One region of the Affinirhizobium gouqiense genome, then DNA from elsewhere that is predicted to be linked to it. Evidence: predicted binding sites of a transcription regulator. Region 1 holds the regulator's gene; each other region holds the start of a gene.
What was found. The regulator LexA, encoded in region 1, represses DNA repair genes until DNA is damaged. The targets are predictions, from matches to a motif close to TGTTCNNNNTGTGTTCNG.
Positions count from the first base shown of each region.

Region 2: a site for LexA is predicted at 1,646-1,663, ahead of QTJ18_RS15760 (putative DNA modification/repair radical SAM protein). Genes of this name have one in related genera too.
Region 3: a site for LexA is predicted at 1,943-1,960, ahead of QTJ18_RS01210 (ImuA family protein). Genes of this name have one in related genera too.
Region 4: a site for LexA is predicted at 1,656-1,673, ahead of QTJ18_RS08350 (PA0069 family radical SAM protein). Genes of this name have one in related genera too.

Region 1 is NZ_CP129382.1:845,914-849,195, forward strand. Features, by position in the region: gene QTJ18_RS12470 (ComEC/Rec2 family competence protein) at 1-1,838, shown strand, start outside; gene lexA (transcriptional repressor LexA) at 1,819-2,538, opposite strand; gene kdsA (3-deoxy-8-phosphooctulonate synthase) at 2,802-3,282, shown strand, end outside.
Region 2 is NZ_CP129382.1:1,536,206-1,539,487, forward strand. Features, by position in the region: gene QTJ18_RS15755 (UdgX family uracil-DNA binding protein) at 1-405, opposite strand, end outside; gene QTJ18_RS15760 (putative DNA modification/repair radical SAM protein) at 405-1,640, opposite strand; gene greA (transcription elongation factor GreA) at 1,871-2,347, shown strand; gene QTJ18_RS15770 (glycosyltransferase family 4 protein) at 2,372-3,282, shown strand, end outside.
Region 3 is NZ_CP129380.1:185,508-188,789, reverse strand. Features, by position in the region: gene QTJ18_RS01215 (Y-family DNA polymerase) at 1-1,206, opposite strand, end outside; gene QTJ18_RS01210 (ImuA family protein) at 1,124-1,882, opposite strand; gene ligD (DNA ligase D) at 2,527-3,282, shown strand, end outside.
Region 4 is NZ_CP129382.1:13,119-16,400, forward strand. Features, by position in the region: gene rnhB (ribonuclease HII) at 1-149, opposite strand, end outside; gene QTJ18_RS08350 (PA0069 family radical SAM protein) at 442-1,599, opposite strand; gene QTJ18_RS08355 (glycosyltransferase family protein) at 1,729-2,238, shown strand; gene moaB (molybdenum cofactor biosynthesis protein B) at 2,249-2,800, opposite strand; gene QTJ18_RS08365 (4-(cytidine 5'-diphospho)-2-C-methyl-D-erythritol kinase) at 2,809-3,282, opposite strand, start outside.

The sequences.
Region 1 (3,282 bases):
GCCTGCCGCAGCGGCTGCGGGACAGGGTCGGCCACCCTGGCGGCCCGGACAGCGGCGATGATCTTCACGAAACCTGGCTGCAGCGCGCCAAGATCGCCGTCTTCGATCTGCGGAGCCGCATCGGCGACAGGATCCGCAGCCTCGTCCCCGGTGATGCGGGCGCCTTTTCTGCAGCTATCGTCACCGATGAGCGCCGCGCCATCAGCCCGGATACGGTCGAGGCTCTGCGACTGGCCGGGCTCTCGCATATCGTCGCGATTTCCGGCTTGAACATGGCGCTGGCGGCGGGAATCTGCTTTGTCGGCCTGCGCCGGCTTCTCGCTCTGGCGCCGGTGATTGCGCAGCGATGGCCGATCAAGAAGATCGCCGCAGGCGGCGCGCTGCTGCTCGTCACCGCCTATTACCTGATTTCCGGCTTCGGCGTCTCTGCCGAGCGCGCCTATCTGATGATGGCGGTCATGCTGCTCGCGATCTTCGTCGATCGCCCCTCCGTGAGCGTGCACACGGTCGCCCTCTCGGCCATTCTGGTCATGGCGATCGCGCCCTCGGCGCTGATGGGGCCGAGCTTCCAGATGTCCTTCGCCGCGACTGGGGCGCTGGTGGCCGTCTATACGCGCGCCCAGCGCCGGCGGGCGCCGCAGATGGGCCGGCAGCCGCGTCGACCCGGGCTCCTGTGGCTGGTGGCAACGGCGGGCCGCTTTGCGTGGGTGCTGCTGCTGGAGGCCTTCATGACCTCGCTGATCGGTGGACTTTCCACCACGATCTACTCGGCAGGGCATTTTCATCAGATCACCACCTATGGCCTAGCGGCCAATCTGGCCTCCATGCCGCTGATTTCCTTTGTGGTCATGCCCGCTGCCCTGATCGGCATGCTGGCCATGCCGCTTGGCCTGGACGGCCCCGTCTTCTCCCTCATGGGCGTGGCTGTCGATATGGTGATCGCCATTGCCACGCATGTGGCGAGTTGGGGCGGCATCGCGGCCACGGGACAGCCGCCGGCGCTTTTTCTGCCGCTGGCCTCCCTCGGCCTGACCTGCCTTGTCCTCCTGCGCACCCAGCTGAAGCTGATCGGCCTGCCTGTCCTGGCTGCGGCCCTCGCTCTGGCCGGATTGGCCCGGGTGATGCCGCCGCCCGACCTGCTGATTTCGGAGGATGGCACACTGGCGGCCGTTCTCTCAGATAAGGAGGCGATGATCAGCCGCGCGCACGCACCGGAATTCCTCTATCGGCAATGGCAGAATGCCTACCGCATCACCACGACGAGACCGGCAGAAGAGGTGACGGACAATAGCAGGACGTCTGCCGCCGAAGCTCGCCGGGACCATCGAGGCGGCGCAAGGCCGCGGGAGAAGGATAAGCCCTCCGCTAAGCCGCGGGTGAAGGAGGTGCTGACGCATGATCAGCTGACGTCAATGAAGGCACAGCTCAGCCATTGGCTTCAGCGCAGCGACGGCCGTCATTTCAGCTGCCTCCGGGGCAAGGCCTGCCTCATTCGGACCAGCGACGGCGTGCGCATCGTGCTTCTCGAGGATGCCCGTTATGTCGGCTCCGCCTGCGACAGCGCCGATCTCGTCATCGCACGACGATCGCGAATGCAGGCCTGCCGCTCGGGCGCCGTCCTGATCACCGGTGATCACCTGCGTCGACTGGGAGCCGTGACGCTGAAGTTTGGCGGAAGTGCCGATCGCAAAGCCTGGTCGATGACAGCCGCCATGCCCGTCGAGACGGAGCAACTCCGTCCCTGGCAGATCCACCGCACCTATGCCTGGACCACGCGCAGCTTCGACAATCACCTGCCGGACCATCTCCGGCGCCTGATCAATGGTAACGGCGGATGAGACCCACGAGCTTGCCCTGGACCTTGACCCGGTCCGACGAGAAAATCCGCGTCTCATAAGCGGGATTGGCCGCCTCCAGGGCAATCGAGGCGCCCTTTCGACGGAACCGCTTCAGGGTCGCTTCCTCATCATCCACCAGCGCCACCACGATATCGCCCGGGCTGGCCGTGCTGCCATTGCGGATGATCACCGTATCGCCGTCGAGAATGCCGGCCTCGATCATCGAATCGCCTTTGACCTCAAGCGCGTAATGTTCGCCATTGCCCAGCATTTCGATGGGGACGCTGATCTCATGCGTGTTGTTCTGGATGGCGGAGATCGGCACACCGGCAGCGATTCTGCCCATCACCGGCACATTGGCCGAATAGCGCTGGTCGTCCACCGGCGCTTGCGGTGCGGCCGGCTTGCTCGGCGGCGCCTTGCCAAGGCTGCCTTCGATCACGCTGGGCGAGAAGCCGCGCCGCGGCTGCGCCGGCGGGGTATAGGCATCGGGAAGCTTGATGACTTCAAGCGCCCTGGCGCGATTCGGAAGCCGGCGAATGAAGCCGCGCTCTTCCAGCGCGGTGATCAGGCGATGAATGCCGGATTTCGACGCGAGATCGAGAGCATCCTTCATTTCATCGAAGGATGGAGGTACACCGGACTCCTTCATGCGTTCATGAATGAACAGAAGCAGTTCCTGTTGTTTGCGAGTCAGCATCGTCGAAAGCCCCAATGGAAACAAATCCAGAACGGACACTATCTGTTCCACATGTGTTCCGCAAGCCGTGATGCTGCTTTCTGGCCCAAAAATGCGCGGCGGGCTTGACGATTTGCAAATGCGCCCCGCCATGCCGATCTGTCGGTGACAGAGATACTGGCCGCTGCTAAGGGCTAGCGTCAGGAAAGACAAACAGGCCGGGCCGGCGCGCAAAGCGCCCCGCGGCGCGCCGCCCGCTTGCGGCGAACGGATGTGAGGATTTGATGATGACGGTCAAGGCCAATTCCGAGATTGTGGTCGGCGACGGGGCGCGCCAGGTCCGCTTTTCCAATCAGGCACCGATTTCGCTGATCTGCGGTCCCTGCCAGATGGAAAGCCGCGACCACGCCTTCATGATGGCCGGCGCCATCCGCGAGATCTGCGACCGGCTCGGCATCGGCCTGATCTACAAATCCTCCTTCGACAAGGCCAACCGCACGTCGATCGCGGGCAAACGAGGAATCGGCCTGGAAAAGGCGATGGAGATCTTTGCGGATCTGAAGCAGGAATTCGGCTTCCCGGTGCTCACCGACGTCCATACCGAGGAGCAATGCGCGATCGTTGCCGAGACGGTGGACGTGCTGCAGATCCCCGCCTTTCTGTGCCGGCAGACCGATCTCCTGGTCGCCGCCGCCGCGACCGGCCGTGTCATCAATGTCAAGAAGGGGCAGTTTCTGGCGCCCTGGGACATGAAGAATGTGCTGG
Region 2 (3,282 bases), 690 kb from region 1:
GCGGACGAAGGCCTTCATCTTGTGACTGTCGCGCCGCACGGCCTTGTCCAGCCGGCGCGCCAGGATGACATCCTCGTCGGATACCACCTGCAGGAGGGATCGGTCGCGGCCGATACGCCAGAGCAGCCGGTAAAGCAGGGCGAACCGGCCGGGATCGGAATGGCAGATGACGCTTTGGGCCAGCTCGATGAAAGCCGGCGGCACGGACACAGGAGGCCTTGCGGCAGGAGGTTCGCCGACAGCCGGCACGGGAAGAGGGACGACGGCGAAGGCCGAAAGATCGTCCGCCTCATCCTCCAACCGCCAGTCGATCTCCGTCGGCGGCACGCCGGCAAGCAGAAGCGGGCGCGCGGCATTGCGCCATTCGTCGAAATCGCCGCGACCTTTGAGACGGAGCGTCTGCATCAGAACAGCGTCAGCTGTTCCGGCTTCGGCGCGAACATCGCGCGCAGATCCGACCGCTCGAGCACCCTGTGCGGCGTCCATCCTTCCGCGACGATGAAAGGCTGGACCTTGCGCAGCGAGACGCCCAGCCGGCCGAGATCCTCCAGGCGAATGCGGCGGAAGCGGCGCGAGGACAGGATGGATTTGACCGTCTTGGTGCCGAAGCCGGGCACGCGCAGCAGGATCTCCTTCGCCGCGCGATTGACATCCACCGGAAAGCGATCGCGGTGCGCCAGCGCCCAGGACAGTTTCGGATCCAGATCGAGGTCCAGATTGCCATCGGCGGTGACCGAGGTGATTTCGCCAATATCGAAGCCATAGAACCGGTACAGCCAGTCGGCCTGGTAGAGCCTGTGCTCCCGCATCAGCGGCGGCTTGACCAGCGGCAGTTTGGAGGAGGCATCGGGAATGGGGCTGAAGGCGGAATAATAGACCCGCTTCAGGCCATAGCTGCCATAGAGCCTTGCGCTGGTGCCGAGGATCGTTGCATCGCTTGCACCGTCCGCGCCAACGATCATCTGCGTGCTCTGGCCTGCCGGGACGAAATGCTTGCGCTTCTTCGTGCGCAGCGTCGGCTCGGACGCATCCTCGATCTTCAGCCGGAGCTCACCCATGGCGCGGCGGATATTGTCGGGCTTCTTCTCCGGCGCGAAGCGGCCGATGCCGCTATCGGTCGGGAGCTCGATATTGATCGACAGGCGGTCGGCATAGAGCCCCGCCTCTTCGATCAGTCCCGGCGAGGCTTCGGGTATGGTTTTCAAATGAATATAGCCGCGGAAGTTATGCGTGGTTCGCAATTCGCGGGCGATGCGGACCATCTCCTCCATCGTGTGATCCGAGGAGCGGATGATCCCCGAGGAGAGGAACAGGCCTTCGATATAGTTGCGGCGATAAAATTCCAGCGTCAGCCAGATCACTTCCTCCGGCGTGAACCGGGCGCGCTCGACATTGCTCGACGATCGGTTGATGCAATAGGCGCAATCATAGATGCAGAAATTGGTGAGCAGGATCTTCAGAAGCGAGATGCATCGGCCGTCGGGAGCATAGGCATGGCAGATGCCGGACCCTTCCGTGGAGCCCAATCCGCCGCCGGCGCCGGACGAATTGCGCTTGGACGTGCCGCTGGATGCGCAGGACGCATCATATTTGGCGGCATCCGACAGGATCGCGAGGCGTTCTTTTAGCGACTTCTTCATTAGTGTGTTCTCTATCTGTTCCGGCCCTCGAAGTCAATACGCGGCGCCAAGGATATCGGACCACCTTGCAGCCGGGCGCGGCCGCACTATTTCGAATCTTCTGGAAATTCGATCCGCGTTTCTGCTATGATTCGCAAAATTGAGGATTTCGCATGGTTCCGGAGTATCGCTCCGGGACCTGTTTCTTTTTGTGGCTGCCTGTTGCGGCCATGAGACTGAGGAAAGACAAAATGGTTGACAAGGTACCGATGACGCCGTCCGGATTTACCAAGCTGCAGGAGGAACTGCGCTGGCGCCAGCAGGAGGAGCGTCCCCGGATTATCGAAGCCATTGCGGAGGCCCGTGCGCATGGAGATCTTTCGGAAAACGCCGAATATCATGCTGCCAAGGAGGCCCAGAGCCATAACGAAGGCCGCATCACCGAGCTCGAAGACCTGACGGCCCGTGCCGAGGTGATCGACCTGACGAAGATGTCCGGCTCCAAGATCAAGTTCGGCGCCACTGTGAAGCTGGTGGACGAGGATACCGACGAGGAAAAGGTCTATCAGATCGTCGGCGACCAGGAAGCCGATGTGAAGGAAGGCCGGATTTCCATTTCCTCGCCGATTGCCCGCGCCCTGATCGGCAAGGAAGTCGGCGACAGCATCGAGGTCAACGCGCCGGGCGGCTCGAAGGCCTATGAGGTGCTGCAGGTCAGCTGGGGCTGATATCCTCAAGCCTGGGCATCTCCCTTGACCATCGATCCGCGACAGGTTGACGTGATCGCGCCGCATTTCAAGCGGCGCCTTTCCGGCGTGACCTCGACCGTCATCCAGCTGGTACCGATCCAGAACCGGCTGGGCCAGAGGGTGGCTACCCTTGGTCCGGGCCTGCCCGACACGCTGCCGGCTTTACAGGGGAGCGATCTCTTGCATTTCTGGCGCCCGCCGCCGGGCCGTTCCTGCCGCGTCTGGCATGCCCGCCGCAATATCGAAATGCTGCCGGGAATCGTGCTGCGCGACCTGCTGCGCATGCCGTTGAAGCTCGTCTTTACGTCGGCCTCGCAGCGACACCACAGCGGCTGGACAAAATGGCTGATCTCCAGAATGGATCATGTGATCGCGGTATGCGGCAAGACCGCCTCCTATCTGGAGCGCGACAGCACCGTGATCCTGCACGGCATCGATCTGTTTCGCTTTTTGCCGGCTTCGGACAAGGCGCAGGCCAAGCGGGACGTCGGTCTTGATCCGGCCTTCCGCTATGTCGGCTGCTTTGGCCGCGTGCGCCATCAGAAAGGAACGGATCTCTTCGTCGACGCCATGCTCCGGCTCCTGCCCGATCGGCCGGACTGGAAGGCCGTGATCGCGGGCCGCGCCACCGCCAAGCACATCGCTTTCGAAGAGGAGCTGAAGGCCCGTGTCAAGGCGGCCGGCCTTGGCGACCGCATCCTGTTTGTCGGCGAGCATACCAATATCGATGCCTGGTATCGGGCTCTCGACCTGTTCGTGGCGCCGCAGCGCTGGGAGGGTTTCGGCCTGACCCCGCTGGAGGCCATGGCGAGCGCCGTGCCGGTGGTTGCCGCCGATGTGGGAGCCTTTGCCGAACTGATCGAGGATGGCCGCACCGGGCGCATGGTCGAGTGCGGCTCGCTTGATAGCTTCAC
Region 3 (3,282 bases), on a different replicon from region 1:
CCATGTCGCTCCGGTTTCGTCGGCCGTCGGGCCGATGCGCATCACCGACCGTTCGGGAACGTCGGAGGCAACGGGCGTAACCCTGTATAGACGCTGACCGCGGTTGCCGAGAATGTCGACAAGCGGTGTCACGTCAACCACGGCTTCTTCGATCAGAGAGGATGCGGCCTGCCGCTCCTCGAGTGGCTCTGCCATGATGGCGACAAGCACCAGGCGTTCGATGCCGAAACCCGGGTCGATCTTTTCGATGCGGTCGCAGAGCAGCTTTGACAGCCGGGCGGGGTCACGCACCGGTTTTGCCAATCCGGCTCGAATGCACTGGCGGGTGTTGTCGACACGATGGATGACGAGATCAGAACGCCTGACGCCGAGCCCGCGTGTCTCAAGCTTGGCGGTGAGTTCCGCGACCAGTCGGCGCACATATTTGGCGATCGTCTCCGCCGCGCCGATCGGCTCCTGAAAGTTCTTCGCTGCCTCGACAAGCTCCGGAGTGCGCAACGGTTCGATGGGTTCCGCCATTCGCCCAAAGAGCTGATCCAGCCGCCGGCCAACCTCGGGACCGTATCGCAGCGTCACGGGCGCGCGCGGCATTGCGGAGAGTTCACCGACCGTCTCGACGCCCATCACCCGCATTCCATGGATGGTGTCTGGTGGAAGACGCAGACAGTGGATCGGCAAGCCAGTCACCGCTTTCGCAACACCGCCGACTGGAACAACCGTCGTTTCCGCCGACGTCAAGCGGGTGATCGCATGCGCTGCTCCCCATGTATCGGCAACGGCGGCACGTGCGGTAAGGCCCCGTGCTCGCAAGCCGTTGACCAACCCCGAGATCAGCAGATGTTCGCCACCCTGAAGGTGATCGGCGCCTTCCGTGTCCATGACGATCCCGTCAGTGCCGTCGACGGCAACGACAGGGCTGTATTGCCGCAGCGCCCACAGCGCGAGGCGCTCAAGGGCAGCGGCGTCGGCGGCAGGATCGGCATCGATCATCGTTAGATTGGCGACGATGGCTTGGGCTTTGCTCGCCGGCATGCCGAGCTTGAGGCCGAGTTTGCGGGCGGCGGTATCCGCCGCCGAGATCCAGCGCTTCGAGCCCGATTTTGAAATGACGACGAGCGGCTGATCAGCTGGCACGGCTCCCCCTCCATGTCGCCGTATCCGGTCTGTTGACAGAGTGGGGAAGTAGACACACACGACCCTTGGCATCACAGGCTCCTATTTCAAACTCAGCACACTCGCCTGCTTTCACGCGCATCAATTCCAACAGCCATCGAGCACGGCCGACCCCTGCCACTGGCAGTTCCTCCGACGGAAGCACGCTCACCCTCCACCGTGTCGTCGAGGCCGTCGGATTGCCGAAGTCCGACGCTTCCGTCTGCCGCCGCCACCTGCGGACAACGAGCCCCATGGTTCCTGTCTTTTCGGCAGCCAACTGCAGCCGCCGGGATGCCACCATCGGCAATCGCACCAGCTCCCCGACCACGGCCGCCAGTCCGCCGAAGGAAAGCCCTTCTTCCATGGAAGCCAGCACATCCTCCTCCTTGTCGCCTTCGCAGTAGATCACGCGGTCGGGATGTAGGCCGGCCTGGGCGATGGCGGGGAAAAACAGGTCAGGTCTCGTCAGGCACCAGAGCACCTTGCCTTTCGAGCGCGCGGCAATGCCGGCGGCGAACAACGCGGCCGCCGCGCCGTCCACAGTGCCAGAACCGCCGCCGGCGACCTCGTGAAGAGCGCCATATGATAGCCCACCGCCAGGCAATCGCTCGTCCATCTCGCGAACGCCGAAGGGCAGCACAATGGCTTTCTTCGCCGCACTGCCCTCCAGGTAGGCGATGCGGTCTCTCAGCTCCTCGATGACCCGAGGATTATGGGCGCGCGACATCGTTCACGGACCTCCTCAGCTCGCGTTGCACGGGACTTCATGTCCCCGGAAAATTGTTGGTGTTCTTCTTTTGTTCCGTATCCGTGAAGGAGTCAAGCCGGTCTTATCGAGCTTATTTAGGCTCCGCTAAAGCGCTGCGGGCGAAATGATGAAACGAATCAGGAGCCTAGGCTGCGGGAGCCAAGTGACTCCACCGCCTCATTTTTTTCCGCGTTTTGCACAAGGACCTGAAACATGCCGCGGCTTGATAGCGGCCCAAACGAAAAAGCCTGCCGCGGGAGGAGGTGCGGCAGGCTTTCCGAAAATAACCGAACAGCAACTGGGAGGACGAGTGTTGCTGTTCCCGCAAACGCCCTTGGGAGGAGGAGTAGGACGTCTGCCTATCGAACCGACGCGGGAGGAGGTGCATCGCTTCGATAGACACATCATACGCGTTAGAGCCGCCTATTAAATAGACTTTGATGCACCGCAGTTATGCCAAGAGCGCATATCACTCCCGTCGAGGCCCGGTCAGTCATTCAGAGTCGAACGCGCTCCTTGGCCAACTCCATGGAACAAAACGACAATCTGGGGCCTCTTGCCTCTTGAGTCGCGTACTGTGTCAACCGGACGTGACAGGAGGCGGATTTGTACCGGGGACTGCCATGGCCAACGACAAGCTCTCGACATACAAGCAAAAGCGCGATTTTCAGAAGACGCAGGAGCCGAGCGGCGCAGCGAAGCTGAAGCCATCGAACCGCAGGCGCTTCGTCATCCAGAAACACGATGCCACGCGGCTGCATTATGATTTGCGGCTCGAACTCGATGGTGTCTTCAAGTCGTGGGCGGTGACGAAGGGGCCTTCGCTCGATCCGCACGACAAGCGGTTGGCCGTCGAGGTCGAGGACCACCCGCTCGACTACGGTGATTTCGAGGGCACTATCCCGAAGGGACAGTATGGCGGCGGCACGGTGATGCTCTGGGACCGCGGCTACTGGGAGCCCGAAGGCAGCAAGACGCCGGAGCAGGCTCTCGCCAAAGGCGATTTCAAATTCACCCTGGAAGGCGAGCGGCTGCATGGTAGCTTCGTGCTGGTGCGGATGCGCAACGACCGTGACGGCGGCAAGCGGACCAATTGGCTGCTGATCAAGCATCACGACGATTTCTCGGTCGAGGAAAATGGCGCGGCTGTCCTCGAGGACAACGCAACGTCGGTCGCCTCCGGTCGAACCATGGAGGCGATCGCCGCCGGCAAGGGCCGGAAGCCGAAGCCGTTTATGGCCCAGAGCGGCGACGTTCAGGCGGATGCCGTCTGGGACAGCAACCACGGCCTTGCTGCGGACGAACGCAAAGCCGAAACCAAAACGAAAGGGAAATCAGGCCCAGCCAAAGCTGCCAAGCCAACGAAGTCCGCAATGCCC
Region 4 (3,282 bases), 830 kb from region 1:
AGCGGCGACAGACCTTCAGGATCATCCGGCGTCGCGCGATCCGAAGCGGCCGGAGCCAAGCCGTCGGCATCACGAGGCGGCAAGCGCTCGGGCTCGCGCGGGAGCGCGGCGGAAAGGCTCGGGGAATCAGATGGTGTGCGTTTCAACATGCGGCATTCACTCGCACACGCACCCGATTCCCCGCAAGCCCTGGCAGAAGCGGTGAGGCGGCATCGCTTCCTCCATCCAAGGGGGCGGATGGTTCCAGGGCTCTCCGGCATGGCCGAGGCGGCGGACCCTGCCGAAAATCATAAGAGCTAATACCGATCCGTTCCCGGATCGGATCACGTCTGCGCAACCGCATGCAGATGCGGGCGCGCGCTGCTGCGGAATTTCCCGCTCCGTCATGCCCCCGCCTTGCGGCGAGCCTGCATGCGGTATGGTCGCCCCCTTTGCCGGGTGTCAGAGGAGCGAGAGTTGCACGCCGCCGCCGGCCGGCGGGATGAACAGGTCGTCGCGCAAGGTCACGCCGCGCCGGCCAAGCCCAAGCCGTTTGGTGGCAATGTCGAAGCGGCGCGAAATCTGCCAGGCATAGGGACCTTCGCCTTTCATCCGCTTGCCGAATTCGGCATCGTAATCCTGCCCACCGCGCATCGAGCGGATCAGCGACATGACGTGCCGGTAGCGGTCCGGATAATGGCGCAGCAGCCATTCGCGAAACAGCGGGCTGACCTCGAAGGGCAGCCGCAGCAGGATATAGCTTGCGGCGGAGACACCGGCCGCCTGGGCGGCTTCGAGGATCCGCTCCAATTCATGATCGTTCAGCGCCGGGATGATGGGCGAAACCAGCACGCTGGTCGGAATGCCCGCCGCGCTCAGCCTCTGAAGCGCATCAAGGCGCTTTTCCGGCGTCGAAGCCCGCGGCTCCATGCTGCGCGCCAGCTTGCGGTCGAGCGTGGTGACCGACAGCGCCACCTTGGCGAGACCCTTGGCGGCCATGTCTGACAGAATATCCATGTCCCGCAGGACCAGCGCCGATTTCGTCACGATCATCACCGGATGATGTGCCTTGGCCAGGACCTCCAGCAGCTGGCGCATGATCCGCCAGTCCTTCTCGATCGGCTGGTAGGGATCGGTATTGGTGCCGATGGCGATCGGCTTCACTTTATACTCGCGCCGGCTCAGCTCGCGCTCCAGAAGGCGCGGCGCATCGGGCTTGGCGAACAGTTTGGCCTCGAAATCCAGTCCGGCGGACAGACCCATATAGCTGTGGGTGGGCCGCGCAAAGCAATAGATGCAGCCATGCTCGCAGCCGCGATAGGGATTGACCGACCGGTCGAAGGGGATATCCGGCGAATCATTGCGGGTGATCGCCGTCTTCGGCTTTTCCACCTGAACCTCGGTCTTGAAGGGCGCAAGCTCCTCCAGCGTCTGCCAGCCATCGTCGAAAGCCTCGCGGCGCTTCTCCTCGAAGCGGCCGCTCGGATTGAGGCCCGCGCCCCGGCCGCGCCGGCGTTCGCCATCGATGCGCAGACCAGAGGCCTGGACCAGCGTATCGGCAATATCGGCCGTATGAGCAGGCGCGAATGCGTCCTGCCGCAGATGGGACAGCTCGTTCATGGGAAACTCCAGCGGCAAATGCTCCATTCACCGTTCCTGTTTTCTAGCCCGGAAAAGAGAACATTGCAAGAACAAATTCCACATGTCAGTTTTGTGGCATTTCCTGCTGCAATGCGGTAAGCATGGCGCATGCTCACTGTCCTCTTGGAATGCCGCGATCAGGAATCGGAACTGGCACAGACCCTTTCCGTGCTGGTGGCGGGCGCTGTGGAGGGATTGGTCAGCGATGTCGCCGTCATCGATCTCGGCTCCACCGATGCGTCCTCGCGGGTGGCTGATGCCGCCGGCTGCCGGTTTCACCAGGAGTGCGACCTGGCCGAGGTCTTGCAGGCGGCGCGCGGCGAATGGCTGATGCTGCTGGAAACGGGAGCAAGACCGCAATCGGGCTGGGTGGACGAGGTGATGGAGCATGTGGCGCTCCAGGCGCGGCCGGCGCGGTTTTCGCCGTCGCGCAATCACCGGCGGCCGCTGATGAAGCGCTTTTTCGCCCGGCCGGTGCTGGAACAGGGCCTGATCCTGCGCAAGGGCGATGCACTTGCCGGCCTCACGCAGGGCATGCGGCTTGCCGATCTGGCAAAGGCCCGCAAGCCCTATCAGCTGATCAGCGAACTCGTGCCCGCCTGGGCTGCGCGTCCTTGAAGGACGGCGATCAGCCTTGTCCGCCGCGCTTCAGATGTTCGTCCAGCCGCGGCATGATTTCCACGAAATTGCAGGGCATGTGGCGGTAGTCGAGCTGCGCGCGCAAGATCCCGTCCCAGGCGTCCTTGCAGGCGCCGGGCGAGCCCGGCAGAACGAAGATGAAGGTGGCATTGGCGACGCCGCCGGTGGCGCGCGACTGGATGGTGGATGTGCCGATCTTGTCGTAGGAGATCCGGTGGAAGACTTCGGAGAACCCGTCCATCCGCTTCTCGAATAGCGGCTCCAGCGCCTCCGGCGTCACGTCGCGGCCGGTAAAGCCCGTGCCGCCGGTGGTGATCACCACGTCGATCTCCGGATGGCGGGTCCAGATGCGCACCTGCTCGGCAATGGCCTCGCGCTCGTCCGGCACGATGGCGCGGGCGACCAGCCGATGGCCGGCCTCGGCAATGCGCTGGACAAGCGTATCACCGGATGTGTCGGTATCCAGCCGGCGTGTGTCCGATACGGTCAGGACCGCAATGCCGACGGGAATGAAGGGGCGGGCATCGTCAATTCGGCTCATGGGTCCTCTCAAGCGAGCGTCTGTGTCGCCCTGATATAGGTCTTGCGAGGGCCTGCCGCCAGCTGCGCCGAAATCCGGCCGGCCGCCGCGCGTGCCGCATCGCCGCTCTCGTAAAGGCCGAAACAGCTGGCCCCCGAGCCGGACATGCGCGCCACCTGCGCGCCGCTTTCGACAAGTGCCTCAAGCAGGCTGTCGATCTCGGGAACGAGGCTGCGCGCCGGCGCCTCCAGATCATTGCGCTGCCGGCGAAGATAATCGAGCCAGGCCTGCGGCGCCTGCGTTTCCGGCAGCGGGGGCAGGGGTGGATTGTCGCGCCGGGTGAGGCTTCGAAAGATGTCCGGGGTGGAGACGCCGACCAGCGGATTGAGGAGAACAAGGCCAAGCGAGGGCATGGCCACCGGCGTGATCGCCTCGCCAATGCCACGCGCCAGAAGCGGCCGTCCCGCCAGGCACATGGGCAGGTCCGCGCCGAGCGACAGCGC